4 regions of the Streptomyces sp. NPDC037401 genome follow, and region 3 is predicted to be linked to each of the others. Evidence: riboswitches for the same ligand, from Rfam matches in the RefSeq annotation. Region 3 holds a riboswitch; each other region holds the start of a gene.
What was found. A riboswitch is a leader RNA that binds a small molecule or an ion and turns the genes downstream of it on or off. The one in region 3 is predicted to bind cobalamin.

Region 1 (4,934 bases), on a different contig from region 3:
GCTCGAACCCGGGGTCGAGCAGGTTCTTGTTCTCGGCGGACATTACTGGCAGGCCTCGCAGGACTCGGGGTTCTCAAGGGAGCAGGCCAGCGCATCGGCGTCGACGGCCTGCGGGAGGGGGGTGGCCGAGGCCGGGACGGCGGCCGAGCCGGACGCGGCACGGGCGATCTTCGTCGCCGGGCGCGAGCGCAGGTAGTACGTGGTCTTCAGACCCTGCTTCCAGGCGTACGCGTACATCGAGCTGAGCTTCCCGATGGTCGGCGTCTCCAGGAAGAGGTTCAGCGACTGGCTCTGGTCCAGGAAGGGCGTACGGGCCGCCGCCATGTCGATCAGGCCGCGCTGCGGGATCTCCCAGGCCGTGCGGTACAGGTCGCGGACCTCCTGCGGAATCCAGCCGAAGCCCTGCACCGAGCCGCTGGAGTCGCGCAGCGCCTCGCGGGTCTGCGCGTCCCAGACGCCCAGCTTCTTCAGCTCCTCGACCAGGTAGCCGTTGACCTGGAGGAACTCGCCGCTCAGCGTCTCGCGCTTGAAGAGGTTGGAGACCTGGGGCTCGATGCACTCGTACACGCCCGCGATCGAGGCGATCGTCGCGGTCGGCGCGATGGCCAGCAGCAGCGAGTTGCGCATGCCGGTCTCGGCGACCCGGGCGCGCAGCGCGTCCCAGCGCTCCGGCCAGTGGTGCGTCACGTCGTAGTGGTCGGGGTGCAGGACGCCCTGCGCGGTGCGGGTCTCGGCCCACGCCGGCAGCGGGCCGCTGCGCTCGGCGAGGTCGCAGGAGGCCTCGTACGCGGCCAGCATGATCCGCTCGGCGATCTTCGTGGAGAGCGCCTTGGCCTCGGCCGAGTCGAACGGCAGCCGCAGCTTGAAGAACACGTCCTGGAGGCCCATGGCGCCCAGGCCCACCGGACGCCAGCGGGCGTTGGACCGGCCGGCCTGCTCGGTCGGGTAGAAGTTGATGTCGACCACCCGGTCGAGGAAGGTCACGGCGGTGCGGACGGTCTCGTCCAGCCGCTCCCAGTCCATCTCGCCCGTGTCGGTCAGCACGAAGGCGCCCAGGTTGACCGAGCCCAGGTTGCAGACCGCGGTCTCGCCGTCGTTGGTGACCTCGATGATCTCGGTGCACAGGTTCGAGGAGTGGACCACCGAGCCGGGCAGCGCGGTCTGGTTCGCGGTCCGGTTGGAGGCGTCCTTGAACGTCATCCAGCCCTGGCCGGTCTGCGCGAGGGTGCGCATCATCCGGCCGTACAGGTCGCGGGCCGGCATGGTCTTCTTGGCCAGCCCGGCCGCCTCGGCCCTCAGGTACGCGGCGTCGAACTCGTCGCCGTACAGGTCGACCAGCTCGGGCACGTCGGCCGGGGAGAACAGCGACCAGTCGGCGTCGGCGTTCACGCGGCGCATGAACTCGTCCGGGATCCAGTGCGCGAGGTTCAGGTTGTGCGTACGGCGCTGGTCCTCGCCGGTGTTGTCGCGGAGCTCCAGGAACTCCTCGATGTCCGCGTGCCAGGTCTCCAGGTAGACCGCGGCGGCGCCCTTGCGGCGGCCGCCCTGGTTCACGGCGGCGACGGAGGCGTCGAGGGTCTTCAGGAACGGCACGATGCCGTTGGAGTGGCCGTTGGTGCCGCGGATCAGCGAACCGCGGGCGCGGATGCGGGAGTACGAGAGGCCGATGCCGCCCGCGTGCTTGGACAGCCGCGCGACCTGGTGGTAGCGGTCGTAGATCGAGTCGAGCTCGTCCAGCGGCGAGTCCAGCAGGTAGCAGGAGGACATCTGCGGGTGCCGGGTGCCCGAGTTGAAGAGCGTGGGGGAGGAGGGCAGGTAGTCCAGGCGGCTCATCAGCCGGTACAGCGAGGCGACTTCCTCCACCGCGCGCAGGCTGTCGTCCTCCGCGAGACCGCAGGCCACGCGCAGCATGAAGTGCTGCGGGGTCTCGACGACCTGGCGGGTGATCGGGTGGCGCAGCAGGTAGCGGCTGTGCAGGGTGCGCAGGCCGAAGAAGCCGAAGCGGTCGTCGGCGCCCTCGCCCAGCGAGTGCTCGACCAGGGAGTCCAGCCGGGTGGCGTGCGTGCGCACGAACTCCGCGGTGCGGTCCGCGATCAGGCCCTCGCGGTGGCCCACCTCGACGGAGGCCGAGAAGGAGGTCGCGCCCTGGCCGGCCGCCTCGTCCGCGATGGCGAGCGTCAGCAGCCGGGCGGCGAGCTTCGAGTACGCCGGGTCCTCGGAGATGAGCCCCGCGGCCGCCTCGGTGGCCAGCCCCCGCAGTTCGGCCTCGTCCGCGACGGCGCTCCGGCCGCGCAGGGCGGCGGCGGCGACCCGGCCCGGGTCGGTGTCGGGCAGGTCGGCGGTGAGGTCGGTGAGGGTGCGCAGCAGCGCGGCTCCGGGCCCCCCGGGCTCGGTCGGAGTCTGGGGCTGGTCGGACTCGGCGCGCAGTGCGGCAGGCGCGATGGTCACGTGGGGGGCTCTCCCTCGCTCGGCTCCGGTCGCTTCGGAGCGGGGCCGGGGGAGCGCATGCGGGCATGGCAGGAGACGCGTCCCCACCGCATGGCGTCCACCGGCCCAACCGCGAGGCCCGGACGTGTCGTCGCCCGGCCGGTCGGCCGGGTCACGCTGTCGGCAGGTCCTCGGACTCGCAGGTGCACGAAGCGCGCACTTCATACCGTTGCGGGACAGTTCCGGATTCGCACCGGATTCCCCTGCGACGACAGCGAGGACGAGCATACATGTGGGGGCACCCTCGCGTGGGACCCCCTAGATGTTGTGTCGGGCGACTACTGCTCGGGTGCGCCCAGCTTCATTGCGTAGGTGAGCAGCGGGACGGACGGGACCGGAGACCAGTCCCGCTCGGGCGTCCGCACGAAGCCCAGCCGCTCGTAGATCCGGTGCGCGCCGCGCATCGCGGGCTGCGTCGAGAGCACGAGGGTGCGTACGCCTTCGATGGCCCGGGCCCGGTCGATGCAGGCCCGGACGAGGGCTTCGCCGACGCCCTGTCCACGGGCCTCGCGGGACACGGCGAGCATCCGGAACTCGGCCTCGCCGGGGCCGGCGATGTCGCAGTACCGGCTCCCGGGCGGCGCGAAGGCCACTCCGCCGAGCACCTCGCCGTCGCGTACGGCGACCAGCACCTCGGAGTCCTCGGCGCGGGCGGCGACGTCCCGGAGCACGCCGAGGTAGTAGCCGTCCGGATTGTCGTCCAGCAGACCGTCGGCGAGGTAGGCCTGCGCGGTGATCTCCCCGAGGGCCGCGTACTCCCCGGGCCGTGCCTCTCTGATCGCGATGTCCATGCGGTCGAGTGTGCAGGACGGCCGTCGGCGGGCGGCGCTATGGTCGGAGACAGCACCGTCGAGGAAGGCGAGCGAGGCATGACCGTGATGATTGACCGGCCCCACATGTCGCCCGAGGATTTCGAGCAACTGGCGCGCATAGCGGCGCGCGAGCTGGAGGGCATGCGACTGGAGTTCATCGGTGGGGTGCTGAGGAGCAAGGCTATGCCTGACGGGGACCACGGACGCATGATCCAGTGGCTCGCACGAATCTGTCTCCAGCACTACCCCGAGCTCTGGCTGCACCCGGGGCAGGGGATCAAGGTGGAGCAGTATCGAGAGGGCCGAGCCATCCCGGACGGGGTCCTGGCACCCGACGATGCGTTCGTCGGCCAGGGCGACTGGGCGGATCCGCGCCCGATCCTCATGGCCGTCGAGGTGACCTCGTGGGACTCCGACACCGAGCGGCGCGACCGGATCGAAAGGCCCCGTGCCTACGCCGAAACCGGCATCCCCGTCTACCTGCTCATCGACCGGCTCAAGTGTCAGCTTCTCGTCCACAGCGACCCGGACGGCGAGCGGTACGAGACCGTAACCACGGTTCCTTTCGGCAAGGAAGTCAAGCTGCCCGACCCCGTTGGCATCATCCTTCAAACCGAGCGTCTGAAGGATTGGGTGCGCTGAGCCGCAGAATGGGCCCCGACGGCGTCAACCGTCGGGGCGCTCACCATTCTGCGGACCTCAGCAGCAGCGGAACCCCTCCCGCGGGTCCGCCTCGCGGGCGTCCGTGCGGGCCCGCTCGAAGGCGCGGCGGCTCAGTACATCGGCGTCCGGGTCGTGGCCGCGGGCGTGGGCGACGTACCGGTCGTACGCCGCCTCGCCCGAGAACTCCCGGACGTAGAAGCGGATCCTGGCGAGCAGCTCGCGGGCGGTCACGAGGACACGGTCTCCTTGGCGCGGCCGTCCGGCTCCAGACCGGCCGCGGCGAGTTCGGCCTTCTCCTCGGGGGTCGGGATCAGCCCGGCGGGGGCGACGATCTTCGACTCGGTGTACGGCACCTCGTGCAGCTCGACAGTCTCCGGGCGGCGGACCGCCTTGATGCAGACGCGGGTGGCGTCCACGAGGACGACGACGATCAGGAGGGCGAAGAGCGCCGAGAGGAAGCCGTCGACGGTGGCGTTGGTGACCACGGTGTGCATCTCGTCCATGGTCTTGGCGGGCGGCAGCACCTTGTCGGCGTCGATGCCCGCCTGGAACTTGTCCCGCTGGGCGAAGAAGCCCACCCGGGGGTCCTCCGAGAAGACCTTCTGCCAGCTCGCGGTCAGCGTGACGGTCGCGTCCCAGGCCAGCGGGACGCCCGTCACCCAGGCCCACTTGAGGCGGCCGGACTTGACCAGCAGGGTGGTGCACACCGCCAGGGCGACCGCGGCGAGGAGCTGGTTCGCGATGCCGAACAGCGGGAAGAGCTGGTTGATGCCGCCCAGCGGGTCCTTCACGCCGACCCACAGGAAGTAGCCCCAGCCGCCGACCACCAGCGCGCTGGTGATCCACACGCCCGGCTTCCAGCTGATCTGCTTGAAGGGCTTGGCGACGTTGCCCAGCGTGTCCTGGAGCATGAAGCGGCCCACGCGGGTGCCCGCGTCCAGGGTGGTGAGGATGAACAGGGCCTCGAACATG
Region 2 (4,934 bases), on a different contig from region 3:
CGACGCGCAGTGGATGTTCGTCTTCATCGGTGCGGCCCCGCTGACGGACTGGCTGGACGGCACGGTGCTGCGCGACGAACTCGGCTTCATCCTGGCCGGCCCGGACCTGACGCCGGACGGTCGGCCGCCGGCCGAGTGGGAGCTGGACCGGCCGCCCTACCACCTGGAGACCAATATCCCCGGCGTGTTCGTGGCGGGCGACGCGCGTGCCCGGTCCGCGAAACGCGTCGCCTCCGCCGTCGGGGAGGGGGCCATGGCCGTGATGCTCGTCCACCGGTACCTGGAGCAGTCATGAACGTGCAGGTCATGCCCTGCAGTCCGCAGGAGATCGGCTCGCTGTTCCTGTTCGAGAAGCTCACCCCGGAGCAGCTCGGGCGGCTGTGCGGCGAGGGCCGGGTGGAGCGGTTCGAGACCGGTCCGGTCTACACCGAGGGCGAACCGGCCACGTGCTTCTACGTGATGATCGAGGGCACCGTGGTGCTGTCCCGCCGGGTCGGCGGCGACGACGTGGAGGTGAGCCGGACGTCGCAGCGCGGGGTGTACGCGGGTGCCATGCAGGCCTATCTGGGCGAGCGGGTGCCGCAGACGTACAACAACTCGATGCGGGTGACCGAGCCGACGCGGTTCTTCGTGCTGCCGGCGCAGTCGTTCTCGGACTTCATGCAGGAGTGGTTCCCGATGGCCGCCCACCTGCTGGAGGGGCTCTTCTTCGGTGCGAAGAACACCCAGCGGGCCGTCGGCCAGCGGGAGCGGCTGCTGGCGCTCGGATCGTTGTCCGCCGGCCTCACGCACGAGCTCAACAACCCGGCCGCGGCGGCCGTCCGGGCCACCGCGACGCTGCGGGAACGGGTCGGCAAGATGCGGCACAAGCTGGCCGTCATCGCCCAGGGGAACTACTCCCGCGAGGCGATCGCCGACCTCATCGAGATCCAGGAGCGCACCGTGGAACGCGTCGCGAAGGCGACGGCGTTGAGCCCTCTGGAGGCGTCCGACCGCGAGGACGAGCTCGCCGACTGGCTCGACGACCACGGCATCCCGGAGGGCTGGAGGGTCGCACCGACCTTCGTCCAGGCCGGGCTGGACACGGACTGGCTGGAGCAGGTCGCGGCGGCCGTGGCCGAGGACATCCTGCCGGCGGCCGTGGGCTGGCTCAACTACACGGTCGAGACCGAGCTGCTGATGGACGAGATCGACGACTCCACCACCCGCATCTCCCACCTCGTGGACGCGGCCAAGCAGTACTCGCAGCTCGACCGCGCCCCGCACCGGGCCGTCGACGTCCACGAACTCCTCGACAGCACGCTCCTGATGCTGTCCGGAAAGATCGGTTCCCGGGTGCGGGTGGTCAAGGACTACGACCGCTCCCTTCCCGACGTGCCCGCCTATCCGGCGGAGCTCAACCAGGTGTGGACCAACCTCATCGACAACGCCGTCTTCGCCATCGGGAGCACCGGGCGCGACGGCACGCTGACGGTCCGCACGGCCAGGGAGGGCGACCGGCTGCTGGTGGAGTTCCGCGACACCGGGCCCGGCGTCCCCGAGGACATCCGCGACCGCATCTTCGACCCCTTCTTCACCACCAAGCCGGTCGGCGAGGGCACCGGGCTCGGCCTGGACATCTCCTGGCGGATCGTGGTCGACAAGCACCACGGCAGCCTCCACGTCGAGTCCCTGCCGGGCGACACGCGCTTCCAGGTGCTGCTGCCGCTGACCGCCCCGGAGACCGGGACCGGAGCGGATCCGCAGACCGGGACCGGGACCGAGACCGAGACCGCGCGTACGACCCAGACCGCCGAGGAGCCCGCATGACCGAGATCAACGGGATCGACCCGAACATCCCGCCCAGCGGCACGGGCTGCGGGGAGTGCGACGCGGTGGGCGGCTGGTGGTTCCACCTGCGGCGCTGCGCCGAGTGCGGCCACATCGGCTGCTGCGACTCCTCGCCGGCCCAGCACGCCACCGCCCACTGGAAGTCCACCGGGCATCCCCTGGTGCAGAGCTTCGAGCCGGGCGAGGAGTGGTACTGGAACTACGCCACCGACGCCCTGTACAAGTCCGGCCCGGAACTGGCCCCGCCGGCCGGCCACCCGGCCGACCAGCCGGCCCCGGGACCGGCCGGCCGCGTCCCGCAGGACTGGCAGAACCTGCTCCACGGCTGAAAGGGCCGGGCGGGGACCCGTGTTGTCCCCGCCCGGCGCTCACTCGCCCGGCTCTGTCCGGCTCAGCTCTGGCGGCACTCCTTCCACGCGAGGTGGTAGACCGTGCTGATGTTGCCGTCGGTGGAGTCCATGGTCATGTAGCTGGTCGCGCCGGGGGCCGACGTCCCCTTGTTCACGCGGAGTTCGGTGTTGATGTTGAAGTTGCGCTGCACACCGCAGGGCGCCCACACGAGCTGCGCCCAGTCGGTCTCGTCGGTCGCCTGCCAGTTGTCGTCGTACGGTCCCCCGAAGTCGTGCGAGCGGTACGCCGTCTGCGGCGAGCCCTGGAAGTAGTACGAGGCCTTCTCGATGCCGGTCGCACCCGGCGCGAGCGAGGCGTAACCGCGGTAGTCGGCGCTGGCGATGGCGTAGGTGAAGCCGTGCGGGACGTGGACGACCAGGCTCAGCTGGCAGTTCCGGCGTGCCGCCGTGGGCGGTGCGCCGCCGCCGGTCTGGACGATGTACTGGCTGTAGGTGACGGTGAACGCGGTGTTGTCCTCCGACACCGCGAGGGCGGTGGTGTCCTTCGGACACCCGGATCCGTTGACCGTCGCGACCTCGATCACGATCCGGTCCGGCGGCGGGTCGACGATGCCCGAAGGGCTGTGCTGCGCGGGCAGGGCGGCGGTGAGCAGGGCGCCGATCGCGCCGCTCACCAGGAATCCACCGGCCATGATTTCTCCCATCCGTTGCTTCGGTACCGGGCGGCACGCGGGGACGTGCGGCGCAGCGGGGGTGGGGGGAAACGGCCGGCGGAGGCTGTGAGGAAGGGGCTGCGGGAATCCTAGGGAGGCCGGGCCCGGGCGGGCAGGCCCGGTCCGGCCAAAGCCGTCAGGAGGGCGGTGACCCGACCGCTCCGGCCGGAGCAGACGGGCGGGCGGCGGGGTCCCCGCGCGAGAGCGCCGGTCAGCGCACGGGCCCGTCCGGCCGGGCGCACGGATCGCGGAGGCGCCCGTGGCCGTCGGAGCGGAGGCCGAATGCGCCACCCCGTGCCGAAGGCAGGGGGAACCGCCGTACGCGCCCTGCCCGGGCGGTGCGCTGCGGGGCCCGGTGAGGCCTGCCTGCCTCGCAGGTAGGCTGTGCGCGCAGCTGGTTCGCCCCGTCCGCCAGGCGGGATGCGTCGCAAGAGGGAACCCGGTGGGAATCCGGGACTGCCCCGCAGCGGTGAGCGGGAACGACCGCCGTCATACGCACTGGGACCGGAACCGGTCCTGGGAAGCGACGGCCAGTAGGTGCCCGCCGGGAGAGAACGGCCCGGCAGGCGTGCCCGCGAGTCCGAAGACCTGCCACTGCCCGCAGGCCGAAAGGCCATGCGGGGTCCCGGAGAACACACTCCGGGGCCTTTCCGCCGCAACTCGCGAAGGAGAGTTGACGTGGCCGACCCGACCGTCATCACCGCAGGACGCGTTCCGAGGTTTCCGGGCGACTCCCGGGTGACGCTCGCCCCCGTCATGAGCGAGCACGACACGAACCCGTACGGCACGAACCCGTACGGCACGAACCCGTACGGCACGAACCCGTACGGCACGAACCCGTGCGGCACGAACCCGTGCGGCACGATCCGCGGCGGCGTGCCCGGGCCGACCGCCGCGTAGGCGACGGGCCGGCACACCGGCCCGTGCAACCCCCCTGCCCTCCCCGGCCGTTGCTGCTTTCGTGGCCGGGCGGGGACGCCGCCCCGCTGCCCCACGGGCCGTAGCGCGATCCGTCGCGCGCGACCCCGTGCGCCCCTGTGAGCCCTCCCCCTCCGCATCGCGGCTTATTGCGGGTTGCATGCAGTTGCCACTAGTTTGCGGCAGCGGTGGCAGGAGGGCGTACCGGACTGGCCGGATTCCCACGGGCCCGGCCGCCCGTCCCCCGCTCGGCCCGTCCGCCCGACGAGTCGTGCAGACCATCCGATCCATCTGCGGTGAGAGGACCATCCATGCCCCGCAACCACCCGAAATCCGTGCTGTCCGTGCTCGCCGCAGCCCTGCTGATATCCGGCTGCGGAGGCGGCACCACGCCCTCCGCCACCTCGTCGACGGATCCGGCCGCCAAGGGCTTTCCGGTCACGGTCGACAACTGCGGGGTGAAGACCACCTACCGGCGTCCGCCGCAGCGCGCCGTCTCGCTGAACCAGCACGCGACCGAGGTCATGCTCTCGCTCGGCCTGGCGAAGTCGATGGTGGGCACGGGCTACCTCGACGACAAGATCCTCCCCGAGTACCAGGCCGCCTACGACAGCGTGAAGGTCATCTCCAAGGAGTACCCCTCCTTCGAGGCGCTCCTGGAGGCCGAGCCCGACTTCGTCTACGGCGGATGGACGTCCACCTTCGACGAAAAGGAAGGACGCAGCCGGGCCGCGTTCACCAAGGCCGGGATCAACACCCACCTGAACACCGAGGAATGCCCCACCGGCCCGGTGAACGTGGCCTCCATGGACGCGGAGATCCGTACGCTCGCCAGGATCTTCGGTGTGCCCGAGCGGGCCGAGGCGCGGCTGGGGAAGCTGCACGCCACCCTCGACGGGGTCGAGACCCGGCTCGCCGGCGTCACCCCGGTCAAGCTCTTCGTGTACGACAGCGGCGACAAGACGGCGTTCACGGCGGGCGGCAAGGGCGTCGGCAACGAGATGATCCGGCGGGCCGGCGGGGTGAACCTCTTCGCCGACCTCGACAAGGCCTTCGGCGACGTCTCGTTCGAGCAGGTGGCCCAGCGCGCCCCCGAGGCCATCGTCATCTACGACTACGGCGA
Region 3 (4,934 bases):
AGCCGCAGCCCGCCGGTCAGCAGCCGCAGCAGCGTCGTCTTGCCGCTGCCGTTGCGCCCGAGCAGGGCCAGCGCCCGGCCCGCGGGGATGGCGAAGCCGATCCCGTCGAGCACCGGCGGCCCGTCCTCGTACGCGTAGCGCGCGTCGACCAGTTCCACCAACGGCTTCACAGCCAGAGCCCCTTCGATACGAGAGTGACGGCGACGACCGTGCCCAGCAGCGCGGCCGTCGCGGCCAGGAAGCGCCAGGACAGTGCCGCCTGCGGCACGAGCACCCGCAGCGTGCCGTCGTACCCGCGCCCGGCCAGGCCCGACTGGAGCCGTCCCGCGCGGTCGAAGGCCCGTACGAACGCCGTGGCGCCCAGCCCGGCGAGCGAGCGCCAGGCCGCGGCCCGGGACGCGTGCCCCAGCCGGGCCGCCTGCGCCTGCCGGACCTGCGCCAGCGAGTCCAGCAGCAGGAAGCCGATCCGGTACATCACCAGCGCCACGTCCACGACCGGCGCCGGCACCCCGGCCCGCACCAGCCGCGGCAACACGTCCGACACCGGCGTGGTGAAGGCGAACAGCAGCACCCCGAGCGAGGCGGCCGACGTCCGGAGCAGGAGGTCGGCGGCATTCCGCGGACCGTCCGGCGCAGCCGACACCCAGCCCGCCGGGCCGCCCACCGCGAACAGCAGCGGCACGGCACCGGTGAAGCAGAAGCCGAGCGGGATCCTGAAGGCACGCCACAGCTGCCGCGCCGGAACCCCGGCCGGCCCCAGCAGCACCGCCAGGGTCACGGCCGCCACCAGCGGCCCGCCGGGCCACGGCGGCAGACAGACCGCGCACAGCGTCAGGCCCAGACCGAGCAGCGCCTTCTCCAGCGGATGGCGGCGGCGCCAGCGGCTGCCGTGCGCCGCCGCGTCGATCGGCAGCACGGGCTACGCGTCCGCGGACGTGCCGGCCTCTGCGCGGGCCTCACCTTGCCGGCGGCCGCGGCGCAGCCCGAAATAGTACGCGAGCACGCCCGCGCCGATCGCCGCCTGGAGGGCGAACAGCGCCGACTCGATCTCGCCCGACGGGGGTTCGTACAGCGGCGAGAACCACGGCTCGTAGTCGGGCTTCAGCTCGGTGATCGCCGCCTCCGCCTGCGCGTCGGCGCCCACGAACGGCTCCTCCTTGCCGTCGCCGAGACCCAGCGCGAGCGGCAGCACGGCCAGCGCGGCGACGAGGAGCAGCAGCAGTGTGTTGATCTTCGCGTTACGGCTCATCAGACCGTCGCCTCCTGGGTCTTGCCGGCGTCCTTGGTGCCCTTGCCGCCGAGCACTCCGAGCCGGATCAGGTCGGACTTGCTCGACTGCGTCAGCAGCCGCACCACCAGTACGGTCAGCAGGCCCTCGCTCACCGCGAGCGGGATCTGCGTCACCGCGAAGATGCCGCCGAACTTCGCGAGCGCGCCCGCGAAGCCGGTACCCGGGTCCGGGAAGGCCATCGCCAGCTGCACGCTGGTGACGCAGTACGTGACCAGGTCGGCGAAGAAGGCGCCGAAGAACACCGACACCATCAGCGGCGAGCCCGACCTGCGCAGCAGCCGGTACACGCCGTAGCCCGCCCACGGCCCGGCGATCGCCATCGAGAAGACGTTCGCGCCGAGCGTGGTCAGCCCGCCGTGCGCCAGCAGCAGCGCCTGGAAGAGCAGGGTGATCGTGCCGAGGACGGCCATGATCGGGGGCCGGAAGAGGATCGCGCCCAGACCGGTGCCCGTCGGGTGCGAGCAACTGCCCGTCACCGAGGGGATCTTCAGGGCGGACAGGACGAACGTGAACGCTCCGGACGCGCCCAGCAGCAGCGTGCTGTCGGGGTTGGCCTTGACCTCGCGGGTCAGGGCCCGGACCCCGTGGACGACGAAGGGAGCGGATGCGGCGCCCCAGGCGGCCGCGTGCAAAGGGGGCAGAAACCCCTCGGCTATATGCATGGGTAGGGAGACCTCTCCAGCACCTCGTGGATGGACAACGCGCCCCGGCCGGTCTCCTGGCTCACGGGTGCTGATGCCCTGGCTCCGCCTTCCCGGGCCGCGCGGTCGCCCGCAACAGCCCAGTGGCTTCCCGCAGGAGTGGAGCCGGACTTCCCGATCACAGTGGCGAGGGCCGCACCGGTTTCCCACCGGTTTCCCGAACACCAAGGCCCGCTGACCCTAGTCGTCCTCACGCTCCCCTCACAACCCGCCCCCGGTGCCGTCTTCACCACTGTGACCTGCCGGTACGGATTCCAGCGCGGCCAGCAACTGTTCCGTCAGGGGCCGGGCGTTCATCCGGCGGCACGTCGTCAGCGCTTCCTCGATCAGCCTCCGCGCGGTGTCCGCCTCGCCCTCCGCCACCAGCGCCTGGGCCAGCGGTGGAACCGCGAGCACGTGCACCAGCGTCTGCCCCGACCGGCGGCCCAGCTCGTCGGCCGCCCGCAGCTGCGCGAGCGCCTCACCGGTCCGGGAGCGGGCCAGCGCGATCCGGCCCAGCCCGATGAGGGCCGCGCACTGTCCCGCCAGATCGCCCGACGCGCGCGTGTGCGCGAGGATCTGCCCGAACCCGTCCTGCGCCTCGTCGAGCCGGCCCAGGATCCGCTGCGCGTCGGCGACCCAGCGCAGCATGCACATCCGTGGCCAGGCCGCGCCGTCCAGCTCCGCCACGGCCAGCGCCTCGCGGAGCACCGCGAGCGCCTCCTCCGGCTGCCCCTCCGACAGCAGGACCTGGCCGATGCCGCGCAGCGAGTGCGCCTGCCCGTACCGGTCCCCGGCCGCCGCGAAGACCGGGGCGTTGCGGCGGCACCGCTCCAGCGCCTGGGCCCGGCGGCCCTGCAGCCGGTCCAGGTACGACAGCACCCAGCCCGCGTACGCCGCCCCGTGCGCGTCCCCGAGCGCGCCGAACGCCCGCTCGGCGGCCTCCAGTGTCGCGCGCGCCGGTCCCCACTCCTCCCGGGTGGCCCGGTGCCGGCCCAGCCCGACCAGCATCAGCGCCTCGCCGTCCCGGTCCCCGGCGGTCCGCGCGGCGGCCAGGCCCAGCTCCTGGGTGGTCTGCCAGCCCGTCAGGTCGCTGCGCAGGTCGAAGAGGTACTCGCCCGCCGCCGCCAGCTCCCAGCAGACCGCCGGCGCGACCGCGGCGGCCTGCCGCACGGTCGCCACCAGCGCCTCCCGCTCGGCCCCGAGCCAGCGGACGGGCTCGGCCCGCGGCAGCTCCAGCACGGCCGGGTCCGGCACGTACGCCGGGGTGCGGCGCGCCAGCCCGGGGCGGTCCAGCCCCTGGTGCGCCCGCCGCGCCTCACGGACGAGGGTCACCCAGCAGCGCAGTACGCGCTCCAGCGCGGCGGTGTCGGAGCGGCTCCCCCCGCCCTCCTCGCCCTCCTCGCGGCCCTCTCCGCGGCTCTGCTCCCGGCCGAAGGCCCGTACGAGGTCGTGCAGCCGGTAGCGGAGCTGCCCGGCCTCGTCACGGCCGGCCACCTCCAGGAGGTGGGCCTCGGCCAGGGTGTCCAGGGTCCGTTCGGCGGCGGTCGGCGGCCGGTCGAGCACGGCGGCCGCGACCCAGCCGGTCACCTCGGGCGCCGCCGTCAGGGCAAGCCCGCGCAGCAGCGCGCGGGCGTCGGCGGGCAGGGCCCGGTAGCTGAGCAGCAGGCCCGGGCGGACGCCCAGTTCGTCGAGCCGGGCCTGCTCGTCGCCGAGCCGGGTGGCGAAGGCCGCGAGGTCCCGGTGGGGGAGGGCGGCGAGCTTGGCGGCGACGATCCGCAGCGCGAGCGGCAGGTTGCCGCACAGCCGGACCAGCTCCCGGGCGGCGCCGCGCTCGGCGGCCACCCGGCCGCCCCCGGCCACCCGGTCCAGGAGGCCGAGCGCGGCCCGCTCGTCGAGCAGCGGGAGCGTCAGGCAGAGCCGGTGGTCGACGCCCGTGAGGCGGTGGCGGCTGGTGACGAGCACGGCGCTGCCCGGTGCGCCGGGCAGCAGCGGGCGCACCTGCGTCTCCGTGGCGGCGTTGTCGAGGACGACGAGCATCCGGCGCCCGGCCAGCAGGCTCCGGTACAGCGCCGCCCGCTCGCCCGGGTCGGCCGGTACGGCCCGCCCGTCCACCCCGAGGGCCCGCAGGAAACCGGCGAGCACCTCCGCGGGGTCGGCGGGCTCCGGGTCCGCGCCCCGCAGGTCGACGAACAGCTGCCCGTCGGGGAACGCCCCCCGGACGGCATGCCCGGCCCGCACGGCCAGAGCGGTCTTCCCGACCCCCGGCTGCCCGGTGACCAGGCAGACCCCCTCCCCGCCCCCGCGCAACGCCCTGCCGAGCGCGTCGGCTTCGCGCTCCCGCCCCACGAACGCCACCGCCCGCGCGGGCAGCTGCGCCGGCCGGGCCCCGGGCCCCGCGAACTCGCCCGCGCTTCCCGGACTGTCCGCCCTGCCCGTCCCGCCGGTGTCCGGCGCCTGCGGGAGCCGGGCCCCGGTCGCGGCGTCCCGGACGCCCGGGGTCGCGGCCCCGGGCGCGGCGGGGAGCGGGTGCCACTGCAGGGCGGGGGAGTCGGCGAGCACGGCCGCGTGGAGGGCCAGCAGCTCCGGGCGGGGATCGAGACCCGAACCGGCGGCCAGCGCGCGGCGCACCCGGTCGAACGCCGCCAGCGCCTCGGGGCGCCGCCCCGACCGGTACAGGGCCAGCACGTGCAGCTCCGCCGGCCGCTCCCGCAGCGGGTGCGCGGCCGCCAGCGCGGCCAGCTCCCCGCACACCTGGGCGTGCCGGCCCAGCGCGAGATCCGCCGCCACCCGGCGCTCCAGGCAGTCGAGGCGCTCCTCCTCCAGCCGGGCCGCCGCCGCCTCGAAGATCCGGCCCCGCAGGCCGCCCAGCGCCGCGCCGCGCCACAACTCCAGCGCCCGGCAGAGCAGTTCCTGCGCCGGTGCCGGGTCCGCCGGACCCGCCTCGGCCCGCAGCTCGGCGA
Region 4 (4,934 bases), on a different contig from region 3:
CGAGGCGGGCCGCGTCGGAGAGTGAAGCCCTGGCCCGGTTCGCGAGTTCGGCGGTCGCGGGTGTCCCCTCGGGCGGCCGGGGCGCCGGCCGGGTGCGCCGGTTCGACACCGCCGTACGTGCCGTGGCGATGGAACGCGGGGAGACGAGTCGGAGTCTGGAGTCGCGAGCCAACTGCTCATCAGGCTTTCGGGACGTCACGAAGAGCAGTCTCGCCCGTCACCGGCCGAAAGCCCAAACGGAACCGGCCATTACCACTGCCCAGAGGGGGTACAGACCAGGACAAGGCACCCTGCCCGCCACTGCGGCCCCGGGGGTTCCGGCCACGGGGAGGGCGGGCCCGCACCGGCCTGCACGGCGCAGCCCGGCACCGGATTCACATCAATGGGGTGAGGAAGCGGCGCAGTGCTTCCTCGTACGCCTCGGGGGCGGCGTTCCACATCGCGCCGTGCGGGGCCTGCGGGACGGTGTGCAGCGAGACGAGGCCGGGGCGGGCGGCTGCCAGCTGTCCGGAGAGTTCCCAGGGGGCGAGGAGGTCGCCGGGCCCGTGGAAGATCAGTACGGGGACCTTCAGACCGGCCGGGTCCGCGAATTCCGGCGCCCGCCCGGTGCGCAGCCCGGCCCGGCCCTCGGCGGCGCGGACGGCCAGCGGGAGGAGCGGGGCGGGGGTGCGGCGGGCGGCGGCGAGGGCGCGCAGGGTGAGGTGCCAGTCGAGTACGGGCGAGTCGAGGACGAGGCCGGCGATGCGCTCGTGGAGGGCGGAGCGGGCCGCGGCGTGCAGGGCCATGGCCGCTCCGGTGGACCAGCCGTGCAGGACGACGCGCTCGGCGCCGAAGCGCACGGCGTAGCGGATCGCGGCGTCGAGATCGCGCCATTCCGATTCGCCGAGGTGCCCGAGGCCGTCCGGCGAGCGCGGGGCGCCCAGGTCGTTGCGGTACGCGAGGTCGAGGACCGGCAGTTGCATGCGGTGCAGGAAGGGCATGAGGTTCATCGGGTGCTCGCGCGTGGAGCCGAGTCCGTGCACGGTGATCACCCACGTGCGGCGGGCGGCGGGTACGAACCAGGCGGGCAGCGCGCCGAGCTCGCCGGGGACGTCGACGTCGGCGTGGTCGAGACCCAGGGCGCTGCGCGGGTCGCCGAGGTGGAGCGTGGGGGTGAGCCGGACCCGGACCCCGGGCTCCAGGGCGCCGTGGGTGACCCGGGCGAGCCGGCGCACGACGGTGTCGGGCTCGTGCGGGGCGCCGTCGAGGACCGGGCCGACCACGGCGTGCACGCCGGGTGCGTCGAGTCCGTACGTCCCGGGGAGCAGGGAGGCCAGGGAGCGGGTCAGGGAGACCCGTCCGGGGGCAGTGGCGTGGACGCTGAGCCGGGGGCCGCCGGGCAGCGGGCGCCCGGGGGCGGGCCGCAGGGCCGCGTCGCCTGCGTACCGGCCGGCCGCGACGGCGGCCGCTCCGGCGCCCAGCAGGGTGGTGACGGCCGCTGCCGTCGCTGTTGCGGTGCGCACGGCTCCAGTGTCGGGCGGCCGGGGCGGAGCGGCCAGTCCGCGGGGTGATCTGGATCTCTTCCGGGACGCGGCGGAGCGGCGGAAGTCGCTCCGGTTGCGTTCCGTTTACCGTGTTCTGACGTGCGTAAACCAGAGCAGGGCGGAGAAAATCGGGTCAAATCACTCGACCGGTTACCGATCCGGTACACCGGGCAGCCCGTCCCAGTTCACCTTCCGTTCACTCAGGTTGCCTACGGTCGCCGAGCCACTGACCTCAAACAGAAGCCTGGGTAAATGGAGCACATAACGCTTCTCCTCGGGATCGTGATCGTTACCGCTCTCGTCTTCGACTTCACGAACGGTTTCCACGACACCGCCAACGCGATGGCCACCACCATCTCGACTGGCGCTCTCAAGCCCAAGACGGCGGTGGCCATGTCCGCCGTGCTCAACCTCGTCGGCGCGTTCATGTCCGTGGAGGTCGCCAAGACGATCTCCAAGGGTCTGGTCAACGAGGAGGGCATTCAGCCAGAGGTGATCTTCGCGGCGCTGGTCGGCGCGATCCTCTGGAATCTCCTGACCTGGCTGGTCGGGCTGCCTTCCAGCTCCTCCCACGCCCTCATGGGCGGTCTGATCGGTGCCGCGGTCGCGTCCGCCGGCATCGGCGCCGTCAACGGCGGCGTCGTCGTCACCAAGGTGCTGATCCCCGCGATCGCCGCCCCGCTCGTGGCCGGTGTGGCCGCCATGCTGGCCACCAAGCTGACGTACAAGCTCGGCGGCAAGGTCGGCGACAAGACCTCGGCCAAGGGCTACCGCGCGGGGCAGATCGCCTCCGCAGGCCTGGTCTCCCTGGCGCACGGCACCAACGACGCGCAGAAGACGATGGGCATCATCACGCTGGCGCTCGTCGCCGGCGGTGCGATCGCCCCCGACTCGAACCCGCCGGTCTGGGTCATCGTCTCCGCCGGTGTCGCGATCGCGCTCGGCACGTACCTGGGCGGCTGGCGCATCATCCGCACCATGGGCAAGGGCCTGACCGACCTGCAGCCGCAGCAGGGCTTCGCCGCCCAGACCTCGGCCGCCAGCGTCATCCTGGCCTCCTCGAACCTCGGCTTCTCGCTCTCCACCACCCACTCGTGCTCCGGCGCGGTCATGGGTGCCGGCCTCGGCCGCAAGGGCGGCGTGGTCCGCTGGTCCACCGCCACCCGCATGTTCGTGGCCTGGGGCCTGACCCTGCCGGCCGCCGCGCTGGTCGGCGCGCTCGCCGAGCTCGTCACCCGCCAGGGCGACTGGGGCGTCGCCGCCGTCGCGGTCTTCCTCGTCGGCTCCTGCCTCGCCATCTGGCTGGTCTCGCGCCGCCAGGTCGTCGACCACAACAACGTCAACGACGTCGACGCCGACGCCGAGGCCCCCGGTGTCGTGACCACCGCCATCGCGGCCGTCACGCCCCCGCCGGCCGGCACCACCGCCGCCGTGACCGACGAGGACCTCAAGGCCACCATCCCGGCCCCGGCCCACGACGAGACCCCGGCCGCCCCGGCCGCCGCGGTCTGACCCGGCCGGACCAGAACAGAGGATCAGCAGTATGAAGATCGACTGGGCAGCTCTCGGCTCCGTCTTCGGAGTCAGCCTGACGGCCACCGTGCTCGTCGTGGCCCTCTTCACCCTCGGGCTCGTCGGCCTCTCCAAGCACGAGGCCGCGACCGAGCAGGGCGGGGCCGCGACCCTGGCCCGCTCCGGCGCCTACGCCGCCTTCGCGCTCTGCGCGGCGGCCGTGAGCTACGGGATCTACCTGATCGTCGCCTGACGTCACCGCGAAAGCTCCCCCGGAGGCCGCCTCCGGGGGAGCTTTCGCGTACCCGCCCCCGCCCCCGCGGCCCGGTCCCGGCCGCCCGTGTGGGGCTGCGCACACTGTCCTTGTGCAGGTCAACGGCGAGTTGACGGGCCATCGCGGTGCGTGGTGGACTGCCCGAGCCAATACGGCGGCAGGAGAGGAAGTCCGGTGCGAATCCGGCGCGGTCCCGCCACTGTCACCGGGGAGCTCTCCCCCACCGTGCGTCACGGCCCCCCGCGGGCTGGAAGGCCGGGGGAGCCGCCGATCCGGGAGCCAGGAGACTCTCACCGCCGGTCACGTCGAACCAGGGCGCGGACCCTGAGTGAGGACACATACCTGCCATGCGTGCCGATCGCGTTTTCGCGTACGGCGCGGCGGCCGGGCTGATCGGCGACCGGATCCTGGGGGATCCGCGACGCGGACACCCCGTCGCCGCTTTCGGCCGTGCCGCCGCAGCCGTGGAACGGGCCCTGTGGAACGACGACCCGGGCAGCCAGCGCGGCCGGGGCGTCCTGCACACCCTGGTGTGCGCCGGAGGCGCGGCCGCGCTGGGCGCGCTGGGCGCCCGCGCCGTGCGCTCCCGGCCCGCCGCCGTCCGCATCGCCCTGACCGCCGCCGCCACCTGGACCGTCGTCGGCGGTACCTCGCTGGGCCGGGAGGCCCGCGCGATCGGCGGGGCGCTGGTCGCGGGCGACACCGAGGTGGCCCGCGAGCGGCTGCCGCACCTGTGCGGGCGCGATCCGCACTCCCTGGACGAGCAGCAGATCGCCCGTGCCGTCGTCGAGTCCGTGGCCGAGAACACCTCGGACGCCGTGGTCGGCGCCCTCGTGTGGGGCGCCGCCCTCGGCGTGCCCGGTCTCCTGGCCTTCCGGGCCGTGAACACCCTGGACGCGATGGTCGGCCACCGCTCCCCCCGGTACCTGCGCTACGGCTGGGCCTCGGCGCGGCTGGACGACCTGGCCGGCTGGCCGGGTGCCCGCCTGACGGCGGCCGCGGCCGTCCTGGCCGGACCGGACCGCCGGGGGGCGGTACGGGCCTGGCGCGCCGACGCGGACCGCCACCCGAGCCCCAACGCCGGGCCGGTGGAGTCGGCGTTCGCGGGGGCGCTGGGCGTGCGGATGGGCGGCACGCTCGCGTACGCCGGCCGGGTCGAGCACCGGCCGGTGCTCAACGGCGCGGCGGGGCGGCCGGTCGAGGCCGCCGACATCGAGCGGGCGGTACGGCTCTCCCGGCAGGTGACCTGGCTCGCGCTGGGCGCCTGTGCGGCGGGCCGGCTGGCCGTGTCACGGGTACGACGGAAGGGGCGGGCATGAGCGGCGCGGGGCCGGTCGCAGGACGGGCCGGCGGACCGGCGGGCGGCCGGGGCGGCGGAGCGGCGCGCCGGGGCGGCGGACTGCTGGTCGCCGGCACCACCTCGGACGCGGGCAAGAGCGTCGTCACGGCGGGCATCTGCCGCTGGCTGGTGCGCCAGGGCGTCAAGGTGGCGCCGTTCAAGGCGCAGAACATGTCCCTGAACTCCTTCGTGACCCGCGAGGGCGCCGAGATCGGCCGGGCGCAGGCCATGCAGGCCCAGGCCGCCCGGGTGGAGCCCACCGCCCTGATGAACCCCGTGCTGCTCA

Region 1: another riboswitch for cobalamin. It lies ahead of ACZ7H1_RS13130 (ribonucleoside-diphosphate reductase subunit alpha); the one in region 3 lies ahead of ACZ7H1_RS02710 (energy-coupling factor ABC transporter permease).
Region 2: another riboswitch for cobalamin. It lies ahead of ACZ7H1_RS03785 (hypothetical protein); the one in region 3 lies ahead of ACZ7H1_RS02710 (energy-coupling factor ABC transporter permease).
Region 4: another riboswitch for cobalamin. It lies ahead of ACZ7H1_RS18385 (cobalamin biosynthesis protein); the one in region 3 lies ahead of ACZ7H1_RS02710 (energy-coupling factor ABC transporter permease).

The regions. Positions count from the first base shown of each region.
Region 1 covers NZ_JBVJWO010000010.1:173,128-178,061, forward strand. Annotated here, with positions in the region: gene ACZ7H1_RS13125 (ribonucleotide-diphosphate reductase subunit beta) at 1-43, opposite strand, end outside; gene ACZ7H1_RS13130 (ribonucleoside-diphosphate reductase subunit alpha) at 43-2,448, opposite strand; cobalamin riboswitch at 2,593-2,715, opposite strand; gene ACZ7H1_RS13135 (GNAT family N-acetyltransferase) at 2,766-3,278, opposite strand; gene ACZ7H1_RS13140 (Uma2 family endonuclease) at 3,357-3,941, shown strand; gene ACZ7H1_RS13145 (YbdD/YjiX family protein) at 3,999-4,193, opposite strand; gene ACZ7H1_RS13150 (carbon starvation CstA family protein) at 4,190-4,934, opposite strand, start outside.
Region 2 covers NZ_JBVJWO010000003.1:194,848-199,781, forward strand. Annotated here, with positions in the region: gene ACZ7H1_RS03765 (NAD(P)/FAD-dependent oxidoreductase) at 1-295, shown strand, start outside; gene ACZ7H1_RS03770 (ATP-binding protein) at 292-1,809, shown strand; gene ACZ7H1_RS03775 (UBP-type zinc finger domain-containing protein) at 1,806-2,159, shown strand; gene ACZ7H1_RS03780 (DUF4360 domain-containing protein) at 2,222-2,872, opposite strand; cobalamin riboswitch at 3,271-3,503, shown strand; gene ACZ7H1_RS03785 (hypothetical protein) at 3,572-3,793, shown strand; gene ACZ7H1_RS03790 (ABC transporter substrate-binding protein) at 4,123-4,934, shown strand, end outside.
Region 3 covers NZ_JBVJWO010000002.1:258,352-263,285, reverse strand. Annotated here, with positions in the region: gene ACZ7H1_RS02725 (energy-coupling factor ABC transporter ATP-binding protein) at 1-176, opposite strand, end outside; gene cbiQ (cobalt ECF transporter T component CbiQ) at 167-916, opposite strand; gene ACZ7H1_RS02715 (energy-coupling factor ABC transporter substrate-binding protein) at 920-1,249, opposite strand; gene ACZ7H1_RS02710 (energy-coupling factor ABC transporter permease) at 1,249-1,953, opposite strand; cobalamin riboswitch at 1,983-2,176, opposite strand; gene ACZ7H1_RS02705 (AfsR/SARP family transcriptional regulator) at 2,194-4,934, opposite strand, start outside.
Region 4 covers NZ_JBVJWO010000015.1:151,996-156,929, reverse strand. Annotated here, with positions in the region: gene ACZ7H1_RS18405 (hypothetical protein) at 1-199, opposite strand, end outside; gene ACZ7H1_RS18400 (alpha/beta hydrolase) at 375-1,502, opposite strand; gene ACZ7H1_RS18395 (inorganic phosphate transporter) at 1,776-3,035, shown strand; gene ACZ7H1_RS18390 (hypothetical protein) at 3,067-3,288, shown strand; cobalamin riboswitch at 3,474-3,598, shown strand; gene ACZ7H1_RS18385 (cobalamin biosynthesis protein) at 3,657-4,628, shown strand; gene ACZ7H1_RS18380 (cobyric acid synthase) at 4,625-4,934, shown strand, end outside.